Regions from separate parts of the Streptomyces agglomeratus genome, predicted to be linked through region 3. Evidence: riboswitches for the same ligand, from Rfam matches in the RefSeq annotation. Region 3 holds a riboswitch; each other region holds the start of a gene.
The links. Region 3 has a riboswitch for cyclic di-AMP ahead of AS594_RS20640 (LysM peptidoglycan-binding domain-containing protein). Riboswitches for the same ligand answer to the same signal wherever they lie in the genome.

Region 1: linked by a shared signal. The riboswitch ahead of AS594_RS18590 (M23 family metallopeptidase) and the one ahead of AS594_RS20640 (LysM peptidoglycan-binding domain-containing protein) in region 3 are both predicted to bind cyclic di-AMP.
Region 2: linked by a shared signal. The riboswitch ahead of AS594_RS14115 (C40 family peptidase) and the one ahead of AS594_RS20640 (LysM peptidoglycan-binding domain-containing protein) in region 3 are both predicted to bind cyclic di-AMP.

Annotation. Positions count from the first base shown of each region.
Region 1 covers NZ_MEHJ01000001.1:4,265,821-4,270,090, forward strand. The annotation lists tRNA gene AS594_RS18570 (tRNA-Lys) at 157-229, shown strand; gene AS594_RS18575 (DUF5988 family protein) at 390-590, shown strand; tRNA gene AS594_RS18580 (tRNA-Met) at 645-718, shown strand; partial or broken gene AS594_RS18585 (PP2C family protein-serine/threonine phosphatase) at 894-2,185, shown strand; cyclic di-AMP (ydaO/yuaA leader) riboswitch at 2,561-2,706, shown strand; gene AS594_RS18590 (M23 family metallopeptidase) at 2,718-3,815, shown strand; gene AS594_RS18595 (PrsW family intramembrane metalloprotease) at 3,937-4,270, opposite strand, start outside.
Region 2 covers NZ_MEHJ01000001.1:3,320,261-3,324,530, reverse strand. The annotation lists gene AS594_RS14125 (C40 family peptidase) at 1-253, opposite strand, end outside; gene AS594_RS14120 (hypothetical protein) at 607-960, shown strand; gene AS594_RS14115 (C40 family peptidase) at 1,050-2,303, opposite strand; cyclic di-AMP (ydaO/yuaA leader) riboswitch at 2,302-2,463, opposite strand; gene pcrA (DNA helicase PcrA) at 2,780-4,270, shown strand, end outside.
Region 3 covers NZ_MEHJ01000001.1:4,734,822-4,739,091, reverse strand. The annotation lists gene AS594_RS20650 (FtsB family cell division protein) at 1-159, opposite strand, end outside; gene eno (phosphopyruvate hydratase) at 273-1,559, opposite strand; gene AS594_RS20640 (LysM peptidoglycan-binding domain-containing protein) at 1,813-2,517, opposite strand; cyclic di-AMP (ydaO/yuaA leader) riboswitch at 2,521-2,693, opposite strand; gene AS594_RS20635 (LysM peptidoglycan-binding domain-containing protein) at 2,971-3,942, opposite strand; gene AS594_RS20630 (cytochrome P450 family protein) at 4,055-4,270, opposite strand, start outside.

The sequences.
Region 1 (4,270 bases), 470 kb from region 3:
CTGAGAAGCGGGCCCGTTCTCCACGAACGGGCCCGCTTTCATTTCAGGACTGCACGGGGCCTGTTCCGGGCTCCCGGCCGGTTCCGACGAGCCCGGCTACCGATACCCGATCGGATGCCGGGCTCGCTGCGGCTATGCTCGGGGGTGATCCGTTGAGGGCCGTTAGCTCAATTGGCAGAGCAGCGGACTTTTAATCCGTTGGTTGTGGGTTCGAGTCCCACACGGCCTACCGACGCGGGGCGTCCGGGACATCCCGGCCGAACCGCACGTCAACGCCCCGTCCGGGCTTCTCCGGTCGGGGCGTTTTCGTGTTCGCGGGCGGCGGTGCCGAAGTGCGCGGGCCGCGGTGCCGACGTGCGCGGGCGGCGGTGTGTGGCAAGACTGGGGCCATGACTGAAAAGGCGCTTCTTGAGGGCGGTCCGGACGATCTGCCCGAGCGGATCGTTCGGATCACGCCGCCCGGGCAGGAACTGAAGATCCCGCACCGCGGCGGTTACGAACACTTCAAGGTCACGACGAAGCATCAGGACACCGACCAGGGCCGTGTGACGGTGTACGAGTGGTGGGAACGGACCGAGATCGCCGAGTGACCACGACAAGTGGTCGAGGGCCCCTCCCCAATGGCGTACAGTTGGGTTCAACGACGCGGGGTGGAGCAGCTCGGTAGCTCGCTGGGCTCATAACCCAGAGGTCGCAGGTTCAAATCCTGTCCCCGCTACTGAAGAAGAAAACGAAGGCCCGGATCTCGGAAGAGATCCGGGCCTTCGTCGTGTGCGGGGCCGGGGAAGCGCCGCCCTCCGCCCGCCCCCCGCGCGGACCGCCCGTCGTCCGTGCGGTCCGTCCACCCCGTTCCGCCCGTCCCCCGCCCCCGTCCCCCATTCGGCCGGTCTCCGATGGCCGTGCGGCACGGCTGCGGCCAGCCTGGGCTGGGCGCGGTACCGTCCGCGGCCGGGTGCGTGGCGGCGGGCAGGAGACCACTGGTGGGGAAGCGATGCGGAGCGGACGGCGGGCGCGGCGCGGGCACGGCCTCGCGGTTCGTCCGGGCGCTGCCCGCCCTGCTGATCTTCGGCGGGTGCGTCTTCGACGTCACCACGCCGCCGAACTTCACCGCCTCGCCGCTCTTCGCCGCCGCACCGCTGATCGCCGCGCCGCTCTTCTCGCCCCTGAACACGCTGGTGACCGGTGGTGTCGCAACCGCCGCCGTCGTGGGGCTGCATCTCTACAACGGCACCTCGACGCACGTGGAGTCCGTGACCGAGCTGATCACGATGGTCACGGTGGCGCTCCTCGCGCTCGTCATCAACCGCGTCGTACGCCGCAGCGGCCGTCGGCTCGCCTCCGCCCGCACCATCGCCGAGGCGGCCCAGCGCGCCGTTCTCCCCGTACCCGCCGACCGGATCGCCAGACTGCACGTCGCCGCGCGGTACGAGGCCGCTCAGGCGGACGCCTTCATCGGCGGCGACCTCTTCGCCGTACAGGACACGCCGTCCGGGGTGCGGCTGGTGGTCGGCGACGTACGGGGGAAGGGGCTCGGCGCGGTGGAGGCGGTGGCCGTCGTCGTCGGGGCGTTCCGGGAGGCGGCCGAGCAGGAGCGCACGCTGGAAGCGGTCGCGCAGCGGCTGGAGCGGGCACTCACGCGGGAGGGCGCGCGGCGGGACGGCCTGGACGCCTTCGAGGGCTTCACGACGGCCGTACTGGCCGAGATCCCGCGCGGCGAGGGCGTCGTGCGGCTGGTCAACCGGGGCCATCCGGAACCGCTGCTGCTGTACGTCGACGGCGACCTGGCCCGGATCGTGCCGGCCGACGCCGCGCTGCCGCTGGGGATGGGCGAGCTGGGCGCCTGGCCGGACCGGGCGCAGGAGTACGCGTTCCCGCCGGGCGCCACGCTACGCTGCTGCTCTACACGGACGGCCTGTCCGAGGCCAGGAACGCCTCCGGTGTCTTCTACGATCCGGCCGTGCGGCTGCGCGGCCGGATCTTCCCCTGCCCGGACGAGCTGCTGGAGGCGCTGGTGGCCGACGTACGGCTGCACACGTCGGGGGCCGCCACGGACGACATGGCCCTGCTGGCGGTCGGGCGGCCCGCACACGGGCAGCAGGACCGCCGCAGGACCGTAAGCCTGGTCAGGCGGGCAGGTCTTGTGGCCGGCCGGACCAGTGCGGGCTCCGGCCGTGCGGAGCCGTGAAGGCGACCGCGCGCTCGTCGAGGGCGAGGGTGAGGGCGAGCAGGTGTTGGCCGTCGGGGACGGAAGCGTCGAGTCAGGTCAGTACGGCGGTGAGTTCGGCGCAGGCGGGGCTCCATGGGGCCGAAGTCAGCCGTCCGACCTGCCTCATGACCGTGGGTGATCGCGAGATGCCCCTGCGCATAACAATTGACGAACCGTCATGAGACGGATGTTTCCTGAGGGGCGGTCAACTCGTACGGCTGTGCCCGTTTGTGTCCTGATTGGTTCAGGCCAAGGCCCTTAACGATCAGTTGGAACAGCTTGGAAACCGGAGCCGGTGTCTATTAACGTTCGATAACGCAGCGCGGTCATCCCAGTCGTCGCAAGAGACGGCACCGTGCGCACGCGCCGAATTCCGCAAGGGAACCGGGGAACCACGTTCCTTGGGGTGAATCGGGCCGCTTCGTCCGCGAAGAGGCCCGTAGGAGACCTTCCTGCTCCGAACCCGTCAGCTAACCCGGTAGGCGAGAAGGAAGGAAAGGAGCACGCCTCCGTGGCGTCAAACAGGACCGCGCCCCATGCCACCCTGCCCCCTCAAGGGGTGCCCCACGACAGCGAGACGTACGTCGGCGGGGAAGGTGCCTGGGAAGAATGGAATCCGACTGAGGAATCCGTCCGGCCCGTACGCGGTCGTCACCGAGTCGCCAAGCAGCGCGGCGGTCTCGGTCGCAGCTCCACCGTTCTCGGCGTCGGCGTCATCGCCGCGGTCGGCGCGGGAGGCATAGCCACCGCCCAGGACAAGCCGGCCATCTCGATCTCCCTTCCGGACGCGATAGCGGACTCGCTTCCCGACGCCAAGTCACTACCCGGTGTCGGCACTTTGATGTCCGACGACGCCGAATCCGCCTCGGATTCGGGCTCCGGTACGGGTGAGGCGGTCGTCGCCGCCGCCCCGCTCACCACCGCCGGCGTCACCACCGCCGACGCGCGGCAGGGCACCACCGACGCGGGCGAGGCCCTGCGCGCCCGCATCCTCCAGCAGGCCGAGCAGCAGCAGGCCGCCGCCGACGCCGAGGTGCAGCTGGCCGCCGAGAAGGAGGCCGCCGAGAAGGCCGCCGCCGAGGCGAAGCAGCAGCAGACCGCGGCGGAGGCCAAGGCGGCCGAGGAGAAGCGCGAGGCCGAGGAGAAGAAGCGCCAGGCGGAGGAAGAGGCCGAGCGCAAGGCGGAGGAGGAGCGCCTCGCCAAGCTGGCCGCCAGCTACTCGATGCCCCTCTCGTCGTACACGCTCACCTCCACGTACGGGCAGGCCGGCGCCATGTGGTCCTCCGGCCAGCACACCGGCCTCGACTTCGCCGCTCCGACGGGCACGCCGCTCAAGGCCGTGCACGGCGGCACGATCAAGTCCGCGGGCTGGTCGGGTTCGTACGGCTACCGCATCGTCCTGGAGCTCTCGGACGGTACGGAGATCTGGTACTGCCACCTCTCCTCGATGACCGTCACGTCCGGCGAGGTCGGTACGGGCGACGTCATCGGCCGCGTGGGCGCCACCGGCAACGTCACCGGGGCGCACCTGCACATGGAAGTGCACACGCCGGACGGCGCGGGCGTCGACCCGGCCGCGTGGCTGCGCGGCAAGGGCCTCTCGGTCTGAGGGCAGTCCGGTCCGGTCCCCGGTCCAGGTCTCCGCGCTCCGACATCTGATTCACGACACGGCAGTCCCGGCCACGGTGCCGGGGCTGCCGTTTCGCGTGCCACCGCTCATGGCTCTCCTGCTACTGCTGCCGGTACGGGTTGTACGCGGCGTACTCCTGGTGAGGGGGCGGGCCGTACCCGTATCCGTACCCGTACGGCTGCCAGGAGGGCTGCGGAGGCGGGTGGTGCCACTGTGGCGGCCATGGCGGTGGAGTGCGCACCCGGCCCGCCGCCCGCGCCGCGTACTCCAGCGCCGGACCGGCCACCTCCCTGCGCTGCCACAGGTGGTGCAGGAGCTCCTGCTCGCGGGCCGGGAAGTCAGGGCCGAGTGCGCCGCGACCGGCGCGGTGGCGCAGGAAGGCCAGGGACGTGGCGAAGGTCTCGTACTCGGCGACGGCCCGGGCGGCGGCCCGG
Region 2 (4,270 bases), 1.4 Mb from region 3:
GCAGCTCGTCCAGTGCTTCGCCGGACCTGTCCGCCTTCTCCTTCACACCGTTGTACTTCTCGGTGGCGACCTCGGCGTCGTGGTAGAGCTGATCGACCTTCGCCTTCACCTGAGCGGGGGTGAGGGCGGGTTCCGCGTGCCCGACGCCGTCGAACGCCGTGGTGCTCGCCGCCCCGGCCAGCGCGAACGTGAGGGCGGTGCGTGCGGTGCTGCCGGTGAGCGTGCGCTGCTTGGGCTTTCGGTGCGTGGCCACGAGGGCGTCCACGTCCTTCCGTCCTGTACGTCGCTGTACGTCGAGCCGCTCGCACCCGACGGCGGCCCGCACAGGGGAGCGGGACCGCCGCCGGATTCTCGGCGGTGGTGGCCGACTGCCGCTCCGGGGAGGAACGGCGGTGGGGAGTCGGTCACCTGGGGAAGGACGCTAAACCTGGGGGTCACGGGGGAGCGGAGGGTTGACCGACAGTGCTCGAAATCGGCCTGCGTATGAGCGTGGTTGAAAAGCGGAATCGCGCCGGAAGCAAGCATTCCGCTCTGCCGTGACCAAAACTGCGATGCCACCCGAACCTGGCGTCGGGGCCTGCTATGGCCAGAGCTAGGCTCCGGTTCATGGACGTACTCATCAATGTCTTCGTCGGCCTGCACATCATCGGCATCGCCTCGCTGCTCGGCGGCTTCCTGACGCAGATGAAGGCGATGGGCTCCGGCACCGCCCGCTTCGTCCCGGCGATGCTGCACGGCGCGCTGACCATGCTCGTCACGGGCGTGGTGCTGGTGGGACTCAATCAGGCCGACGACCAGGCGGTGAACAACCTCAAGATCGGCATCAAGCTCGCCGTCCTGCTCGTGATCCTCGGGCTGGTGTACGTCAAGCGCGACGACGAGAAGGTCGAGAAGGCGGTCTTCGGGGCGGTCGGGGGACTGACCGTCGCCAACATCTTCATCGCGGTTCTCTGGACCTGAGGGCTGCGCACCGCCGCGTACCACCGGTCGCGGCGTGATTCCGGTGTTCGGATCACGCCGCGACCGGTGCCGGTGCTTCCCCGGATTCCCTACGCGGGGCGGACGCTGCCGTAGATCGGCATGTAGTAGATCGACTCCTCGCGGACGTACGCGCCGGGCTTCGGAGCGTGAATCATCTTGCCGCCGCCGATGTAGATGCCGACGTGGCTGATGTCGTCGTAGAAGAAGACGAGGTCACCCGGCTTGAGGTTGTCGGTCGCGACGCGGGTGCCGACGTTCACCTGGTCCCAGGTGGTACGCGGAAGATCGACACCGGCCGCCTTCCAGGCGCCCTGGGTCAGCCCGGAGCAGTCGAACGAGCTGGGGCCCGCCGCGCCCCAGACGTACGGCTTGCCGATCTGGGCGCGGGCGAAGGCGAGGACCTTCTCGGCCTTGGCGGCGTAGGCATCGGTGCCCGTTCCGGTGCCGGTGCCAGTTCCGGTGCCCGTGCCCGTGCCGGTTCCGGGAGTCGTGCCGGTGTCCGCGCCGCTGCCCGTACCCGTACCCGCCTCCGTTCCGCTCTCGTCCGCCTGTGCCTGCTCCCGCCGGCGCTCCGCCTCCGCCTCCGCCCTGGCCTCGGCCTCGGCTTCCGCCTTCGCCTTCGCCTCGGCCTTGCGCCGCGCCTCCGCCTCGCGCTTCTTCTCCAGCTCCGCGAGCCGCGCCTTCTCTCGCGCGCTCAGCCGCGACAGCAGATCGCGGGCCTCCGCGAGCTTGCGCTGCACGTCCTGCTTCGAGGACTTGAGCGTGGCCTGCGACTCCGTGAGGCTCTCCAGGCTCCGCGTCGCCTCGGCGCGCTTCTTCGCCGCCTCCGTCTGCTGCTTCTCGAAGTCGGTGACGTCCATCCGCTGGCGTTCCGTCATCCGGTCCATCAGCCGGTTCTGGTCGAAGTACGCCTGCGGGCTGTCCGCGAGGAGCAGCGCGGCGGTCGGGGTGACCGCCCCCGAGCGGTACTGCGCCGCCGCGTAGTTGCCGAGCTTGCGCCGCGCCTCGTTCAGCTTCCCGGTGCGATCGGCCACGGCGTCGAGCAGGCCGTCGACGGATTTGCGCTGCTGGTCCGTGGCCTCTTTGGCCAGGTTGTACTGCTGTGTGGCCGTGCCGGCCTGCCGGTAGAGGGCGTCGACCTTCTTCTGCACCTCTTCGACGGTCGGCTGGGGAGCCGTCGGCGCGGCGGGTGCCGCCCCCGCTGACTGGGCGAGCAGACCGACCGAGGCGATTGCGGCCGTGGTGATACCCAGTGCGGGTGCGGTCGTGCGTACTCGGGTCACCCGGGTACGCGGCTTGCGATGCGACGCCAAGGCCGGCATCTCCTTCCGTGGACCGCCTACCGGGTTAGCTGTCGGGTTCGGGCGGAACGGAAGGTGCCCTACGGTCCGCGGGACTGCGGACTGATTCACCCCAGGTCGTGCGCGTGGGTCCCCGGCTCCGAACTGCCTCTGGGCAGGCCGGATTAGGCGTGGACGGCACGCTCCGGCGCTGTTCGCCGGTGGGGGTACGAGCTGTCCGATCCGGCACGCTAGCCAAGGTTTATGACTGCTGGGAAGCCCGATGTTCGATATGCCCGATACATTTCCGTTACATGGCCGAGTTGGTCCCGTTGCGTGCTCCGTGCGCGCCACCCAGTGACGACCGCCGGGGGCGCGTGCGCAAGGTCACACCCGGCGGCCGCGGGCGAACGGGCGTGGCGGCGCCGGGCTTCCTCCGGTCCGGCCCCCGGTCGCGGGCTGCCGCTGGTGGGAATCCGGGGCGGGCTGTCGGTGGTCCCGCCTAAGCTTGGTAGACGATGAGCAGCCTCTTTGACGACAGCTTCCTGGCCGATCTCCAGCACACGGAGTACGCAAAGGACACAGCCCCGCCGCCCCCCGAGGAGCACGCCCCGGAGGAGGTCCCGCACGACCTCTTCGGGGGTGCCTTCGACGCGCCCCCGGCGCCCAGGGACGCGCACTACAGGGACGGCGCGCCGCGCCCCGTCGTGGACGCCGCCGCGCTGCTCGACGGGCTGAACGAAGAGCAGCGCGCCGCCGTCGTGCACGCCGGATCGCCGCTGCTCATCGTGGCCGGCGCCGGCTCCGGCAAGACCCGCGTCCTGACCCACCGGATCGCGTACCTGCTGGCCAAGCGGGGTGTGCACCCCGGCCAGATCCTCGCGATCACCTTCACCAACAAGGCCGCCGGCGAGATGAAGGAGCGCGTGGAGCAGCTCGTCGGCCCGCGCGCGGGCCACATGTGGGTCTCCACCTTCCACAGCGCCTGCGTGCGCATCCTGCGCCGGGAGTCGAAGAAGCTCGGCTTCACGTCCTCGTTCTCGATCTACGACGCCGCCGACTCGAAGCGCCTGATGGCACTCGTCTGCCGCGATCTGGACCTCGACCCGAAGCGCTTCCCGCCGAAGGCGTTCAGCGCCAAGGTCTCGAACCTGAAGAACGAGCTGATAGACGAGGAGACCTTCGCGGGTCAGGCCGCCGACGGCTTCGAGAAGACGCTGGCGCAGGCGTACGCGATGTACCAGGCACGGCTGCGTGAGGCCAACGCCCTGGACTTCGACGACATCATCATGACCACGGTGCACCTGCTCCAGGCGTTCCCGGACGTCGCCGAGCACTACCGGATGCGCTTCCGGCACGTCATGGTCGACGAGTACCAGGACACCAACCACGCTCAGTACACGCTCGTACGCGAACTGGTGGGCCCCTCGGGCGAGGGCCGGTCGCCCGGCGAGCTGTGCGTGGTGGGCGACGCCGACCAGTCGATCTACGCCTTCCGCGGCGCGACGATCCGCAACATCCTCCAGTTCGAGGAGGACTACCCGGACGCGAAGACGATCCTGCTGGAGCAGAACTACCGCTCCACGCAGACCATCCTCACCGCCGCCAACGCCGTCATCGAGCGCAACGAGAACCGCCGCCCGAAGAACCTGTGGACCGAGGCCGGCGCCGGCTCCCTGATCACCGGGTACGTCGCGGACACCGAGCACGACGAGGCGCAGTTCGTCGCCGAGGAGATCGACCGGCTGACCGACGCGGGCGACGCGAAGGCCGGCGACGTCGCCGTCTTCTACCGTACGAACGCCCAGTCCCGTGTCTTCGAAGAGATCTTCATCCGCGTCGGGCTGCCCTACAAGGTCGTCGGCGGCGTCCGGTTCTACGAGCGCAAGGAGGTCCGGGACGTCCTCGCCTACCTGCGCGTCCTGGCCAACCCCGAGGACACCGTTCCGCTGCGCCGCATCCTGAACGTACCGAAGCGGGGCATCGGCGACCGGGCCGAGGCGATGATC
Region 3 (4,270 bases):
GGAGCACACGACGAGGACGAGCAGCGCGGCCCGGCCGGTGAGCCGGGAGCGGTGCGCCTGACGGCGGGTCTGCGAGCGGTAGACACGGGCGGCGGTCTGCTCGCCGAGCAGCCGAAGCCTGGTCGCAGTGGAGAACCGGTCCCGGTCCTTCCCGGCCATGTCTCCGCCTCCCCTTATACGCGCGTACGTCCCCGCACACGGTACGGGACCGGGTGCGGGGACGTACGGAGGCTGGGGTCTTCAACCCTTGCCGCGACGGTTCCTTGCTGCGTCTATCCCTTGAAGCGGGGGAAGGCGCTGCGGCCCGCGTACACGGCCGCGTCGTCGAGGATCTCCTCGATGCGCAGCAGCTGGTTGTACTTGGCGACGCGCTCGGAGCGGGCCGGGGCGCCGGTCTTGATCTGGCCGCAGTTGGTGGCGACGGCGAGGTCGGCGATGGTGACGTCCTCGGTCTCACCGGAGCGGTGCGACATCATGCACTTGAAGCCGTTGCGCTGCGCCAGCTCGACGGCGTCCAGGGTCTCGGTCAGCGAACCGATCTGGTTGACCTTCACGAGCAGCGAGTTGGCGGCGCCTTCCTCGATGCCGCGGGCCAGGCGCTCCGGGTTGGTGACGAAGAGGTCGTCGCCGACGATCTGGACCTTGGTGCCCAGCTTGTCGGTGAGGACCTTCCAGCCGGCCCAGTCGTCCTCGAAGAGCGGGTCCTCGATGGAGACGAGCGGGTACGCCGCGACGAGCTCCTCGTAGTACTCCGTCATCTCGGCGGCCGAGCGGGACTTGCCCTCGAACTCGTACGAGCCGTCCTTGTAGAACTCGGACGCGGCGACGTCGAGCGCGAGCGCGATCTGCTCACCGGGGACGTAACCGGCCTGCTTGATGGCCTCGAGGATGAGGTCGAGCGCGGCGCGGTTGGAGTCCAGGTTCGGGGCGAAGCCGCCCTCGTCGCCGAGGCCGGTGGACAGGCCCTTGGACTTCAGGACGGACTTGAGGGTGTGGTAGACCTCCGTGCCCCAGCGCAGGGCCTCGGAGAACGACTCGGCGCCGATCGGCGCGATCATGAACTCCTGGATGTCGACGTTGGAGTCCGCGTGCGACCCACCGTTGAGGATGTTCATCATCGGAACGGGCAGCAGGTGCGCGTTCGGGCCGCCGAGGTAGCGGAACAGCGGCAGGTCGGACGCCTCGGAGGCGGCGTGCGCGACGGCGAGGGAGACGCCGAGGATGGCGTTGGCGCCGAGGGACGCCTTGTTCTCGGTGGCGTCCAGGTCGAACATGGCCTGGTCGATCAGGCGCTGCTCGGTGGCGTCGTAGCCGACGAGCTCCGGGCCGATCTGCTCGATGACGGCGAGGACGGCCTTCTCGACACCCTTGCCCTGGTAACGGTTCGGGTCACCGTCGCGAAGCTCAATGGCCTCGAACGCTCCGGTGGAGGCACCGGACGGAACAGCAGCACGACCGGTGCTGCCGTCGTCGAGGCCGACCTCGACCTCGACCGTGGGGTTGCCTCGGGAGTCCAGGATTTCCCGGGCTACGACGACGTCGATGGACGGCACGAGCATCTCCTTCTGGGATGTGACGCTAGGGGTGCAGGGTCACTTTCGCCTTGCGGCAAGAGCCTAACCGGCCCGGGGGCGTCGGCGGCCCTTCGCCCGCCCCCTGGGACGAGAAGAGGCCCGAATACCCGCATTGGGGACGTAACTCTTGGACGCCTTGGCGGGGCGACGCGACCTACTGGGCAGTAATGGCGAAACCCCGGCCCGGCGCGTACGGGGGGAACGCGCCGGGCCGGGGTGCTCAGGGGGTGATGGCGGGTCAGCTCAGGTGGAGCTGCTGGCCCACGTAGATGACATCGGCGTCGTCGACGATGTCCTTGTTCAGCTCGAACAGCTTCTCCCAGCCGCCCTTGACCTTCTTCGCCTCGGCGATCTTGCCGAGGGTGTCGCCGGACTTCACCTTGTACTCGCCGTCGCCCTTCTCGAAGGACTTCGGCGCGGCGGGCTTCGCGGCCTCGGCCTTGGGCGCGGAGCGGACCTCACTGCGCGAGGCGGGCTGCTCCGCGGCGCGCGGGGCGGCCTGCTGCTGCGGCTGCTCCTGCTTCTGGCTCTGCGAGGAACCGGAGGTGTCGACGCCCGGGTCGACACCGTCGTTGGTCAGGCCACCGGCGCCTGCGCACGCCCAGGCACCCGGGCCCTGCATGTCGAGAAGCTTCTCGGCGGTGGCGATCTGCTGCGCCTTCGACGCCTTGTCGGCGGTCGGGGCGTACTGCGTGCCGCCGGCGGCGGCCCAGCTGGAAGCGGAGAACTGCAGACCGCCGTAGTAGCCGTTGCCCGTGTTGATGGACCAGTTGCCGCCCGACTCGCACTGGGCGACAGCGTCCCAGGTCTCGACGGAGGCGGCGGAGGCCGACGTCGCGCCCATCAGCGGGACGGCGACAGCGGCACCGGCGACGCCGGCGAGCGCTGCGAAACGAGCGGCCTTGGACGGGCGACGGTGCTTGGCGTTGCTGGAAAACAGCATGCGACATCTCCTCACCGACGCCTACGAGGTGAGCTGTCGGGTTCGGGCCAATGAGTGCCCGGCCGCGCGACTCGCGTCGCGCGCCTTAACCCCAAGCCGGTTTCCGTACGTCTTCCGACGTCCGGCCCCCGGCGCCTACCTGGGTCCCCCGCTCCTGCCTACGGCGCTTTACGCGTCAGTTCCCCCCGGCCGCCGGCAGGATTCGGCGTGACGGTCGACGGGGCCCGCGGTGGCGAGCGGTCCGACCGTAATCACATGAGCCCTTGATGTTCAAAAAGGCTCATCAGGGATATATCGCCCCTGTGCGCCCCTTCCCGCCCCTCATCGGCGCAGGTCAGGAGCGGCGCGGCCGGATTGCCGGGGTCAGGGGGGCGAGTTGAGGCAAAGAGACCCTTGTCTCACTTGCTTCTATGCGGACAAAGTGGCCTTAACCGCCCCCAACTACCCCCGAAATCACCCCAGATCGAGGCTCTGGCCAGGGAGGATGAGGTCGGGGTCGGAGCCGACCGTCTTCTCGTTCGCGGCGTAGAGCGCCGTCCAGCCGCCGCTCAGGTCGTGCGCGTCGGCGATGGCCGAGAGACTGTCGCCGTCGCGGACGGTGTAGCTGCCGTCCTTGGCGCCGACGGCGGCCTTGGTGTCGGCAGGATCACGTGTCGATCCGTCACCTCGCGAGGCGTGGCGGCCCGATTCGCGCTCGATGCCCGATACGCCGGGTACGGCGTCGAAGCTTTCTGGCGCCTCTTCGCCGCGGTGCTTGCCCTTGGGCGCGCCCTCCTGGGTGGCGGGCGGCGCGGGGGACTTGGAGGCCCCGCCCGGCTCCTCGGAGGTACCGGGAGCGCCGGACCCCTTGGACGCCTCGGACGCGGGAGGCGTGGCGGGCTCGGCGGTCTTCGCGGACCCCGACCCCTTCTTGCCCGCGCCGGCGGACGCGTCGGCCTTCGGCGCCGCCGGCTCCGGGCTCTGAGAACCCTCGGGAGCGGCGTCCGACGTGTCGGCCTTGGGCTCGGCGTCCGTACCGGCGCTCGCGCCGTCTGCGGACGCGGCGTCGTCACCCTCCGTCAGGCCGGAGATGAGCGCGCAACTGGGCCACGCCTGGGGGCCCTGCTCCGCGAGCACCTTCTCGGCGACCTGGATCTGCTGGGAGCGGCTGGCGAGGTCGGCGCGCGGCGCGTAGGCCGTACCGCCGAACTTCTGCCAGGTCTCCGGGGAGAACTGGAGTCCGCCGTAGTAGCCGTTGCCGAGGTCGGCGCTCCACATGCCGCCGCTCTCACAATCGGCGACCCGGTCCCAGGTCGTGGCTTCGGCAGCGGACGCGCCGCTCGCGCCGAGCAGCGGGATGGCGATGGCCGATCCGGCGACTCCTGCCGCGACGACGAGAGCCGGAGCCTGACGGGGGCGGCGGTGTCTACCGTTCCCGGAGCGCATGCGGTTGCCTTTCGAGTGACGGCTGAGGTTGACGGTGAACGTAGCGGTACTCGAACGTTTGTCACAAGTCGATGCAGCGCAGATCACGTGAAGGTCTCGAAATGACACAGCGTCACTTTCGCTCCGTACCGAATGTGACGGGTAGGGTGCGCAGTCCGCGCATGATCAGGCCGCCCCGCCACCGCAGATCGTCAGGGTCCGCCGCGAGTCGCAGGTCGGGAAGACGCCGCAGCAGCGTCGCGATCGCCGCCTGCCCTTCGAGCCGGGCCAGCGGGGCGCCGAGGCAGTAGTGGATGCCGTGCCCGTAGCCGAGGTGCTGGTTGTCGCG